Regions from separate parts of the Ruminiclostridium papyrosolvens DSM 2782 genome, predicted to be linked through region 3. Evidence: predicted binding sites of a transcription regulator. Region 3 holds the regulator's gene; each other region holds the start of a gene.
The links. The regulator HrcA, encoded in region 3, represses chaperone genes, less so after heat shock. The targets are predictions, from matches to a motif close to TGTTAGCACTCNNNNNNNNNGAGTGCTAACA.

Region 1 (4,227 bases), 1.1 Mb from region 3:
TAAAAGAGCTGTAGAAAGTGCTAACAAGCTTTGTGAGGTATGTAACCTGTTTGGCTATGGAGAAATAGTACCCGGTTATTACAATATAGGCAGTACCATTAAAAACGAATTTCAGACCAAGATTAAAAGCAAGAATTTTGCAGCTATAAATATTAACAAAAAAGAAGATGTCCTTCCGGCACTTAAAAAGCTCCTTGATAAAGCAAGCGACAGGGACGAGAAGGCAATATTGAATTAGCTTAAATATTAAATAAATCGGGAGGAATAAAAGCTTATGGCGGATTTTAGTCTAAAGGAGCTGGAATACTGGAATGAGCGTATAGAAAAAATAGCGGTGGAGAGTGGATTGAACTTCTATAATCAGGAGTTTGAAATAATAAATTATGAAGATATGATAGGATATGAATCATACGTAGGGATGCCATCCCACTATCCGCACTGGAGTTACGGTAAATCCTATGAGAGGATTAAAACACTGCATAAATATAATCTTACAGGACTTCCGTATGAAATGGTTATAAACTCCAACCCGTGTATTGCCTACCTGATGAAGGATAATTCACTTCTAATTCAGATACTAACAATAGCACATGTATATGCACATAATGATTTTTTTAAAAATAACAGGCTATTCAATAAAGGAACAAAGGCTGAGTATGCAGTTGAAACCTTTAAAAATCATGCCAACAGGATACGTGACTATATCTCTGACCCCAGTATTGGTTATGCAAAAGTTGAAAAGATACTTAATGCCGCACATGCAGTAAAACTGCAAACGGAAAGGATAATTGACTACCGCAATAACAAAAGGGAGAAAGAAGAGTCAAAATCTGCTTTGATTGAGCATAAGTCTGATTTTCCCAATCTTGACAGGTATTCCAGAAGAGAAATGAAGTACGATACTGAGGCCGGCAACCAGGAAATAAAAATACCTGAGGAGCCTCAGGAAGACATACTCAGTTTTGTTGCAGAATATGGGCGTTTGCAGGACTGGGAAAAGGATATACTTTCTATTGTAAGAGAAGAAGCCCTGTACTTTATTCCACAGATAGAAACAAAAATAATGAATGAGGGCTGGGCAAGTTTCTGGCATTACACCATATTAAACAAGCTTGAACTTCCTCAAAATATGCATTTTGAGTTTTTAAGAAAACACAATGAGGTAATCAGGCCATTAAAATCAAGTATAAATCCATATTTCATAGGATTTAAAATTATTGAGAACCTATACAATACACAGGGAAAAGACAAGATATTCGAGGTAAGGGAAAATGAGAGAGACCAATCTTTTATAAGAAGATACCTGACTCAGGAATTGTGCAGTGAAATGAATCTCTTTGAATATATATCCACGGGAAACGAATATATGATTTCTGAAGTTTCAGATGATGAGGGGTGGAAAATGGTAAGAGATACTTTGTGTAATACAGTTGGTATTGGAAGTGTCCCAACAATAAAAGTCACCGAATGGAGCCCAAAGGAGAATACTTTGTTCCTTGAACACGAATTCGACGGCCGTGAACTGGAATTAAGCTACGCGTATGAAACTCTTAAACACCTTGTAGATCTGTGGAAGGGTAAAGTTGTACTGACTACACATCTGGAAGAAAAAATGAAAAATATAGCATGCGATGAAATGAAAAGAATATCCCTGTACACTTGAGATAGAGCCACATTTAGAAAAACTGTTAGCACTCTTGTTAATTGAGTGCTAAAAAATACTTGAAACTTTACTCCATTCGGGTTATATTATTAATAGTGTAAAAAATGAAGTGGAGGTAATATTATGAAACACGAAAGCGGAAGTATTTCAATAAATACAGAAAACATATTTCCAATTATTAAAAAGTGGTTGTACTCTGAAAAGGACATATTTATAAGAGAACTAGTGTCAAATGCAAGTGATGCCATTAGTAAAATGAAAAAACTTGATGTAATGGGAGAAGCCGAACTGCCCGAAGGTAATAAGTTCGAAATAAAGGTCATTGTCAATAAAAATGATAAGACCATAAAAGTAATAGATAACGGATTGGGAATGACTGAGGAAGAAGTAAAAAAATATATAAATCAGATTGCTTTTTCAGGAGCAGTCGATTTTCTTGAAAAATATAAGGACAAGTCAGATGACGGACAAATTATAGGTCACTTTGGTCTGGGATTCTATTCGGCATTCATGGTGTCACAGCGTGTCCAGATTGACACACTTTCATACCAGAAAGATGCGGCTGCTGTAAGATGGGTAAGTGATGGCGGAACAGAATTTGAAATGTCAGATTCCGACAAGAGTGAGAGGGGAACAACAATAACTCTCTATTTATCTGATGACAGCTTGGAATTCACTGAAGAATACACAATGAGAACTACCCTTGAGAAATACTTTGCCTTCCTGCCATATGAATTATATCTTGAGGATGCTGCAAAGGTAGAAGAGAAGAAAGAGGAAACTAAAGAAGAGGAAAAAGAAGGTGACGAAAAGGAAGTTACTGAGCCTAAAAAGCCCGAGCCTTTAAATGATACACAACCTCTTTGGCTGAAAAATCCAAAAGACTGCACAGACGAAGATTATAAGAAGTTCTATTCAAAAGTATTCCATGACTTTAATGAGCCGCTTTTCTGGATACACTTAAATATGGATTACCCCTTTAACCTGAAAGGTATACTTTATTTCCCTAAGCTCAAACATGAATTTGAGACTAACGAAGGGCAGATAAAGCTTTATTACAATCAGGTATTTGTTGCTGACAATATAAAGGAAGTAATTCCTGAATTCTTGCTGTTATTAAAGGGTGTACTGGATTGTCCTGATTTACCTTTGAATGTTTCCAGAAGCTTCTTACAGAACGATGGTTATGTTAACAAGATTTCCACACACATAACAAAGAAGGTTGCAGACAAGCTTACATCTATATTTGAGAACGACCGTGAAAGCTATAATAAATACTGGGATGACATAAACCCGTTTGTAAAATACGGCTGTTTACGTGAAGAAAAATTCTATGACAGAGTTAAGGATGTCCTTATATTCAAGTCAACTAAGGGCGGATACACTACTCTAAAGGAATATCTTGAAAACAACAAGGACAAGCATGAAAATAAAGTATTCTACGTATCAGATGAAAATCAGCAGGCTCAGTATATAAAGCTGTTTAATGAAAACGGAATGGAAGCGGTAATACTTTCAAACATGATAGACAATCACTTTATGTCTCTCCTTGAAAGCAAAGGTACAGGCTTACAGTTTAACAGAATTGATGCTGATATTTCAGAGAGTATGAAGCAGGAGAACACAGGTATTCCTGAAGCTGATGTCAGCTATCTGGAAGGTTTGTTCAAGGAAACAGTAAATGATGAAAAACTAAAAATACAGGTTGAATCCTTGAAAAATGAAACTATACCGGCGGTAGTACTGCTGTCAGAGCAGTCCAGAAGAATGCAGGAAATGAGTAAAATGTTCGGGGGAATGGATATGGGACACATGTTCCCGAAAGAACAGACTCTCGTTTTGAATTCTTCAAATAAACTCGTAAAAGCATTGCTGGATTTAAAGGAAAAGGATGAAAGAAAAGAAGATGTGAAGCTGGTAAGCGAACACATATATGATTTAGCCATGATGAGTCACCAGACTTTAGGGCCTGAGGCTATGGCGAAATTTATACAGAGAAGTAATGAAATATTGATGAAAGTTCTTTAATATAAAAAGTAAGCAAAAACCCGGAGGGCACTTAATGGCCATCCGGGTTTTTATAAAGCCTATTTACTATCTTTATCTGTCTGCCTTATTTCTACACGTCTTATCTTGCCGCTGATTGTTTTTGGAAGCTCAGTTACAAACTCAATGATTCTTGGATACTTATAAGGCGCCGTAACCTTTTTTACATGGTCCTGAAGTTTCTTAACCAGTTCCTCGCTTGCAGTATAGCTTTTTGCCAGTATAACTGTAGCTTTAACTATCTGACCTCTGATAGGGTCAGGAACAGCAGTTATGGCACATTCCAGAACCGCCGGATGTTCCAGCAAGGCACTTTCAACCTCAAAAGGCCCGATTCTGTAACCTGAGCTTTTAATAACATCATCAGCTCTGCCAACAAACCAGAGATAGCCGTCCTCATCTCGCCATGCCATATCACCCGTATAATAAATACCATCATGCCATACACTCTTTGTAAGAGCTTCATCTCTGTAGTAACCGCCAAACATACCGGCAGGCTTCTTTTTTGTGGTTCTTAC
Region 2 (4,227 bases), 2.3 Mb from region 3:
AGCCAACTGCAGCAATTCTTCATGAAGTTTACAACGTAATAGTAGACAGAAATGTTAATCCTAAAGAAGGTTCATATACTAATTATCTGTTTACAAAAGGTTTAGATAAGATATTGAAAAAAGTAGGAGAAGAGGCTGCCGAGGTTATCATTGCGGCAAAAAACAAATCAAAAGAAGAGATTAGATACGAAGTATCGGATTTAATGTACCATCTTATGGTATTACTTGTAGAGAGAGGCCTCACTCTTGAAGACATATACGGAGAATTAAAAGGAAGAAGATAAGTGAAAAATAATTTATTAAGCATCGATGAATATCGGAACAATCCGGAATTTTATTTCTATAAGGGACTGCGTTGCGCCAACAAAAGGAACATAAACGAAGCCTACAAACATCTGATAAAAGCGGCTGAGCTAAGTCCTGAGAATATGGAGTATAAATTTAACATAGCATGCTTTCTTTCTGAAATGCAAAGGCCCAAAGAAGCCAACAGGATATTCATGGATATACTTTTACACTATAACCCTACAATGTATGATTGTTATTTCGGTATGGGTTGTAACAGCTTTGAGCTTGGTGATATGAAAAAATCAGCCGAATACTTTGAAAAGTATATTTATTTTGACAGTGATGGCGAATTCAGCGAAGAAGTTTCAGAAATGATATTTTATTTAAAACTGTATAATAACATTTCCGTAGACAACAGATTTTTAAAGTTGTCTCAAACTAGCTTAAAAAATGCTAAAAAAAGCCTTTTAAATAACAAAACCGGCGAGGCGGTAAGAGAACTATATAAGGCAATAGGATTTAACCCTATGAACACCGATGCACGTAATCTGCTGGTACTTATACTTATAGAACAGCAGAATTATAAACGTGCATCAAATTTTATTGCCACAGTTACAAATATATATAGTGAAGACATTTGGGCTAACAGCCTTAAAATATATAACTTATATGGCTCCCGGAAATATTCCCGGGTAGAAAAATTATTAAAGATCCTTCCATTTAGAAGTATATATAACAGGAAGGACCTTTTATGTATTGCAACTACTTTAATAATATTTAATAAAATAGATGAATTGATTCAATTGCTGGAAACATATATTGTTGAGTACAGCGACTTATTCGTATGTTCTTTGCTGCTTATAGGATATATAGCATCAAAAAATTATGAGAAGGCAAACCCGATTATTAATAATCTGCAAACAATTAAAACGTTGGATACAGATTTTTCGGATTGGATTAAAAGGGTCAGTGAAATTTTAAAGGAAGATACTTCGGAAGTGTCTGTTTTGGATGAATATAAGGAAATATTCAGAATAATCGGGGAGCCTGAAGATTACATGTATAGTCCCTTCAGGTATTTAGAAATATTTGAAAATGCCTCGAAACCAAGGCAGAGAACTATCAGAAAGGTTCCAAAAAAGTATAATTCTGTAGTTGAGTGTGTTGTACTGCATAAGGAAATAATGTATGTTCCTGAATACGAAAAGGAAATAATACAAATATTGTATAACATAATATATCATACAGGCGAACTTTTGATAGAGAGTGAAAAAGATATAGTAGGTCTTTCTGCTGTAATTGAATACATCTATTGCAAAGAGAATTTTATTGATTTGGAAAAAGAGGAATTAATACAAAAGTATGGAATTTCTTCTATTGCGTTTAATAAGTTACTCAAAAAAATAAATTATTAGGATAAAAACTGATAATATTAATAAAATAGAGTAAATGGAAGAAATAATTAGCAATAAAACCATGAATGGACTAAATGGCAAAATATTGCTTAATTCATGATTATAAAGCGTTTGATAATATTTTATTCAATATATAATATTATAAATGTGATTAGCACTCGATGATAGTGAGTGCTAACAGTTTACAAGCATTAAATATTCAAGGAGGTAAAACAATGAAGATAAAACCATTAGGCGATAGAGTAGTTATTAAAATGCTTGAGAGCGAAGAAACTACTAAAAGTGGAATAGTATTACCGGGAAGTGCAAAGGAAAAGCCACAGGTAGCAGAGGTTGTTGCAGTAGGACCTGGAACAGTTGTAGATGGCAAAGAAATTAAGATGGAAGTTAAAGTTGGAGACAGAGTACTTACCAGCAAATATTCAGGAACAGAAGTAAAATTTGACGGTCAGGAATATACAATATTGAAGCAGAGCGATATCCTCGCAATTGTTGAATAATTATAACGGGAGGTAAGAGAAATGGCAAAGGAAATAAAATTTGGCGAAGAAGCTAGACGCGCACTTGAAAAAGGTGTTAATCAATTAGCTGACACAGTAAAAGTTACCCTTGGACCAAAGGGAAGAAATGTTGTTTTAGATAAGAAATTCGGCTCACCATTAATAACAAACGATGGTGTTACTATAGCAAAAGAAGTTGAACTTGAAGACAAGTTTGAAAATATGGGTGCACAGCTTGTTAAAGAAGTTGCTACAAAGACAAACGATGTAGCCGGTGACGGTACTACTACAGCAACTTTACTTGCACAGGCAATAATTAGAGAAGGTATGAAGAACGTTGCAGCAGGAGCAAACCCAATGATTTTAAAGAAAGGTTTGCAGAAGGCTGTTGATACAGCTGTTGCAGGAATCAAGGCAAACAGCCGTAAAATCAAAGGTAAGGAAGACATCGCAAGAGTTGCAACTATTTCCGCAAATGAGGAATTAATAGGAACTCTTATTGCTGATGCAATGGAAAAAGTAACAAATGACGGAGTTATCACTGTAGAAGAATCAAAGACTATGGGAACAAACCTTGAAGTAGTTGAAGGTATGCAGTTCGACAGAGGATACCTGTCAGCTTACATGGTTACTGATACAGATAAGATGGAAGCAGTTTTGGATGATCCATATATCCTTATAACTGACAAGAAAATAACAAACATTCAGGATATACTTCCAATACTTGAACAAATTGTTCAGCAAGGAAAGAAGCTTCTCATAATTGCAGAAGACATGGAAGGAGAAGCACTTACAACTCTTATCCTGAACAAATTAAGAGGAACCTTTACTTGTGTAGCTGTTAAGGCACCTGGATTCGGTGACAGAAGAAAAGCTATGCTTCAGGATATAGCAATATTAACAGGCGGAGAAGTTATAACTGAAGAATTGGGTCTTGACCTTAAAGAAACTCAGATAGCTCAGCTTGGTAAAGCAAGACAGGTAATTATACAAAAAGAAAATACAATAGTGGTTGATGGTGCAGGAAAAGCAGAAGACATTAAGACCAGAATTAACTCCATCAAGACTCAGATTGAAGATACTACATCAGACTTTGACAGAGAAAAACTTCAGGAAAGACTTGCAAAGCTTTCAGGCGGTGTAGCTGTAATTCAGGTTGGTGCTGCAACTGAAACTGAAATGAAAGAAAAGAAATTGAGAATTGAAGATGCTCTGGCTGCAACAAGAGCAGCAGTTGAAGAAGGTATAGTAGCCGGCGGTGGAACAGCGTTGATTAACGTTATTCCTGAAGTTGCTAAATTACTTGAAACAACTTCCGGTGACGAAAAGACAGGCGTTCAGATTATATTAAGAGCACTTGAAGAACCTGTAAGACAGATAGCAGCAAATGCAGGTCTTGAAGGATCAGTAATAGTTGATAAGATTAAGGCAAGCGAAAAGGATATCGGATTCGATGCACTTAACGAAAAATATATAAATATGATTGAAAGCGGAATAGTTGATCCTGCAAAGGTTACAAGATCAGCTCTCCAAAATGCGGCTTCTGTAGCTGCAATGGTACTTACAACAGAAAGCGTTGTAGCTGATAAGCCTGAACCGGAAGCACCGGCTATGCCAGGTGGAATGCCGGGCGGAATGGGCGGAATGTACTAAGAATAAAAAAGTTATAGAGGGTGGCTACAAAATAGTCATCCTCTATTTGTATTTAAATGGTAAAATAAAAATAATTTCACTAAATACTTGATATTATCCTGTTAATTTATTATTATTTTAACAAGCTTAAAAAATGCTTTGTTTGTTCCAATGAGGAGGGGCTTTAAAAATGGATATATTTATGGAAAAAATTGTAAAACGCAGAAAATCTGCTGTTGACTCAATAATAATTGCAGGAACAATTGTTATTGGACTAGTATTAATCATGATAGTTGGTTCAGTGAGCTTCCTACAAACCTTTATGCCGGTATTGCTTGTAGCAATCGGGTATTTAGGCTATATGCTGATTAGGAACAGAAACGTAGAATATG
Region 3 (4,227 bases):
CTTTACGCTGTTTGTCTTCCGCAGCAAATTTCTCTGCTTCTTTTACAGCCTTGTCTATATCAGAATCAGATAGATTAGTTGAAGCAGTTATTGTTATCTTCTGCTCGTTACCTGTTCCAAGGTCTTTTGCGGATACATGAACTATACCGTTTGCATCTATATCGAAAGTAACTTCGATTTGCGGTACACCTCTTGGTGCTGATGGAATACCTGTAAGCTGGAATCTTCCAAGAGACTTGTTGTATTGAGCCATTTCTCTTTCGCCCTGTAATACATGAATCTCAACACTTGTCTGTCCGTCTGCAGCTGTAGAAAATACCTGACTCTTCTTTGTAGGAATTGTTGTATTTCTTTCAATAAGTTTTGTGAATACTCCGCCAAGTGTTTCAAGTCCCAGTGATAATGGTGTAACATCCAGAAGGAGAAGTCCGGTTACATCACCTGTTAATACACCTGCCTGAATTGCAGCTCCAACAGCAACACATTCATCAGGGTTAATTCCCTTGAAAGGATCTTTTCCTAAGTACTTCTTTACTGCTTCCTGAACTGCAGGAATTCTTGTAGAACCACCAACTAAGAGAATTTTGTCTATCTTGTCAGGTGTAAGCCCTGCATCCTGCATAGCCTGTCTTGTAGGTCCCATAGTATTTTCAACTAAATCAGCTGTAATTTCATCAAATTTAGCTCTTGTAAGTGTTACATCAAGATGCTTTGGTCCTGTTGCATCAGCAGTTATAAACGGTAGGTTTATATTAGATGAAGTCACACCGGAAAGTTCAATTTTTGCCTTTTCTGCTGCTTCCTTCAATCTCTGCATTGCCATTTTGTCGTTTTTAAGGTCTATTCCATTTTCCTTTTTGAAGGTATCAACAAGGAAATCTATTACTCTCTGGTCAAAGTCATCTCCGCCAAGTCTGTTATTACCGTGTGTTGCAAGAACTTCGAATACGCCGTCACCGATTTCAAGTATGGATACGTCGAAGGTTCCTCCACCTAAGTCATAAACCATTATTTTCTGGTCATGCTCTTTGTCAAGACCGTATGCCAAAGCTGCTGCTGTAGGCTCGTTTATAATTCTGAGAACTTCCAATCCGGCAATTTTACCGGCATCCTTTGTTGCTTGTCTTTGAGCATCACTAAAGTAAGCAGGAACAGTAATAACCGCCTGAGTTATTGTCTCCCCAAGATATGCTTCTGCATCGGACTTAAGCTTTTGAAGTACCATTGAAGATATTTCCTGTGGTGAATATTTCTTACCATCTATATCAACCTTATGGTCAGTTCCCATCTCTCTCTTTATTGAAATTATTGTTCTTTCAGGATTTGTGATAGATTGTCTTTTTGCAACTTGCCCTATCATACGTTCACCTGTTTTTGAAAATGCTACAACAGAAGGGGTAGTTCTATTTCCTTCCGGATTTGCAATAACAACAGGCTCGCCGCCTTCCATAACTGCCACACATGAATTTGTGGTACCTAAATCTATACCAATTACTTTTGACATAAATAATACCCTCCTTAATATATTTGTTCATCGTTTTTTTATTTTAAAACTACTGTGTTAGTTTACTACCTTTACCATACTATGTCTGATTACTTTGCCCTTCATTGTATAACCCTTCTGAAATTCCTCAACCACAATATTTTCGCCAATTTCATCATCCGTTACATGCATTACTGCATTGTGGAGTTCAGGGTCAAATGAATTATTAACTGCCTCTATTGCTTCTACTCCCAACTTGTCGAGACAATCCTTCAACTGTCTCATAACCATTTCAACGCCTTCCTTCAGTGGATTGTTTTCCATGTTCTCTGCAGCTTTCAAAGCTCTCTCGAGGTTATCTACTACCGGCAGGAAGGAATCTACTGTGTCTATTGCTATATCAAGGCTAAGAGCTTCCTTTTCCTTGATTGTTCTTTTTTTATAATTGTCAAACTCGGCTGCTGTACGTTGAACCATATTTTTGAATTCTTCACATTGTTTAGACTTTTCTTCCAATTTTGCTTTTAAGTCCTCAATTTCCGTATTTACTGCTTCGTCCTCCTTCACATCAGAAGTCTCTGATATCTCCGGATTTTCTACTCCTTTGTTGATTTCTTCAGAATTCATTTCCTTAGTGTTTTGTTTTTCATCCTTAGGATGTTTTTCTTTTTTCATTGCCTGAATACTACCTCCTTATTTATACTATCCATTATCCAGAAGTTTAAGAATCTCCTGATTGATTTTATTCCTTATATAATTCATAGATGACACAACCTTTGAGTACTCCATTCTGGTTGGCCCGATAATTCCTATTGTTCCTATTACATGATTACCTACAGTATAGGATGCAGTAACCAAACTGCAATCTTTTATGCCTTCTATAGCATTCTCATTTCCTATGTGAATAATTATCTCATTGTTTTTATTCGAATTATTAGTAAGAAGGTCAGATACAAACTTCTTTTCATCCAGTATATTCAAAAACTCCTTTGCCTTATCAACTTCCTTGAACTCCGGAAAATTCAGAATATTTGTTGCCCCATCAAGATATACTTCCGGCTTATCAATTGTCTTAATCAAATCCTCTATCCCGTCTAGGATTGGTTTAATTAATCCATAAGGCAATGAATTCAGTTTTTCAAACTTTTCATTTAATATGTCCGATTTGAGCATTTCCAAAGTAAATCCCTTTAACTGCTCGTTTAGCATATTTGAAATCTGAATTAAGAAATCAGGTGTAACACTCTCAGGAATTCTTATCAGATTATTTCTTACAACGTTAGCATCCGTAACAATAATCACCAATGCTTTCCCAGGCTCTATAGGTACTACCTGAACAGCTTTTAATACACTCTGTTTCATATGAGGTGTTATGGCCATAGATGTATATTTGGTAAATCTTGACATAACCGCGGATGCATTCCTTATGAGCTGACTAAGTTCGTTTATACGAATATTCATATCACTTCGGATTTTCTCTATCTCACTATCAGTTAATTCATTTATCTTCATCAGCTGGTCAACATAAAGCCTGTACCCTTTATCGGAAGGAACTCTGCCTGCCGATGTATATGGCTGTTCCAAAAGACCCATTTCTTCAAGATCAGCCATTTCATTTCTAATTGTAGCCGAACTCAAACCAAGTTCATGCTTCTTGGCAATAGTTCTGGAGCCTACAGGTTCAGCAGAATATATATAATCATCTATAATTGCTTGAAGTATTTTCAATTTTCTATCGTCAAGTAGCATTATAATCACCTCTCTTGTTAGCACTCTTTAATGTTGAGTGCTAATTATATACTAAAAATAACATTAGCATATTTGTTTGTCAAGTATTTTTCTTGTAATATTCGGTATTATTTTAAAATTTAAAAGACCCTGCACAGAATATCTACATTCCGAAACAAGGTCTTTTTAGTAATTGAAACAGCTATTCTTTAAAATCCGCTGTTCATTTGCTTGTAGTATTCTTCACAAGCATATTTCCCTGATTTTTCACGATAAATTTCAAAGAAAAATACAATTGATATAAATTCAGCAAGATATGATACTATGGACGAAACAGCTCCTCCAATAATAGGAATCCATCCAACTACCATTCCTATTATTGTTCCTGCTATTGTTCCCAATAAAGATATAAGGATGCTCATTCCTAATATGGTCCAGAAACTGCCTGCTACATAACGGAATGAATTTTTCAATCCTGTCATTATATCCGTATCTTCTACACAAACTGATGTAAACCACATAGAAGTGTATACCGCAAGTGCTATACAAGCAGCAATAAATGCTAATGTAAACAGCACTATCAATATTGCACCTGCAACACTTGAAACTGCTGTTACTATTACAATTGCAATTGCAATAAGTATAAGATATACTACTACCATTCCTATCCACATAGCAATTTTTAATAAACCGTAAAGTACAAATCTTCCGATATACTTAGTCATGGAATTTGTCATATCACTAAGTGTTGAAATGCCTGTCTCATACTTTTTATTTATCATTCCGTATGTTGCAGGATAAACCAAAATAGATAAAACCAGAGTCAAAAACGTTGAAACTATCATACTTATAATCATTGTTGGCCCATATAAGCTGAGGAACATATGGTATGTTGGCATAAACTGTCCGTTATTGTCCAGCATCTGACTAAATATCTGTTCAAAATTCTTAATATTAAATAGAAATCCTAAGGAACCCACACCCATAACCATACTCGGTATTGCCATAGCTACCAG

Region 1: the regulator HrcA is predicted to act here: its motif matches at 1,687-1,717, upstream of htpG (molecular chaperone HtpG).
Region 2: the regulator HrcA is predicted to act here: its motif matches at 1,853-1,883, upstream of groES (co-chaperone GroES).

What each region holds. Positions count from the first base shown of each region.
Region 1 is NZ_CP119677.1:1,739,282-1,743,508, forward strand. It holds gene yhbH (sporulation protein YhbH) at 1-238, shown strand, start outside; gene P0092_RS07760 (SpoVR family protein) at 275-1,663, shown strand; gene htpG (molecular chaperone HtpG) at 1,787-3,691, shown strand; gene P0092_RS07770 (AMP-binding protein) at 3,751-4,227, opposite strand, start outside.
Region 2 is NZ_CP119677.1:493,687-497,913, forward strand. It holds gene hisIE (bifunctional phosphoribosyl-AMP cyclohydrolase/phosphoribosyl-ATP diphosphatase HisIE) at 1-284, shown strand, start outside; gene P0092_RS02225 (tetratricopeptide repeat protein) at 285-1,703, shown strand; gene groES (co-chaperone GroES) at 1,919-2,203, shown strand; gene groL (chaperonin GroEL) at 2,225-3,856, shown strand; gene P0092_RS02240 (DUF6106 family protein) at 4,026-4,227, shown strand, end outside.
Region 3 is NZ_CP119677.1:2,800,160-2,804,386, forward strand. It holds gene dnaK (molecular chaperone DnaK) at 1-1,504, opposite strand, end outside; gene grpE (nucleotide exchange factor GrpE) at 1,562-2,158, opposite strand; gene hrcA (heat-inducible transcriptional repressor HrcA) at 2,186-3,232, opposite strand; gene P0092_RS12450 (DUF7847 domain-containing protein) at 3,421-4,227, opposite strand, start outside.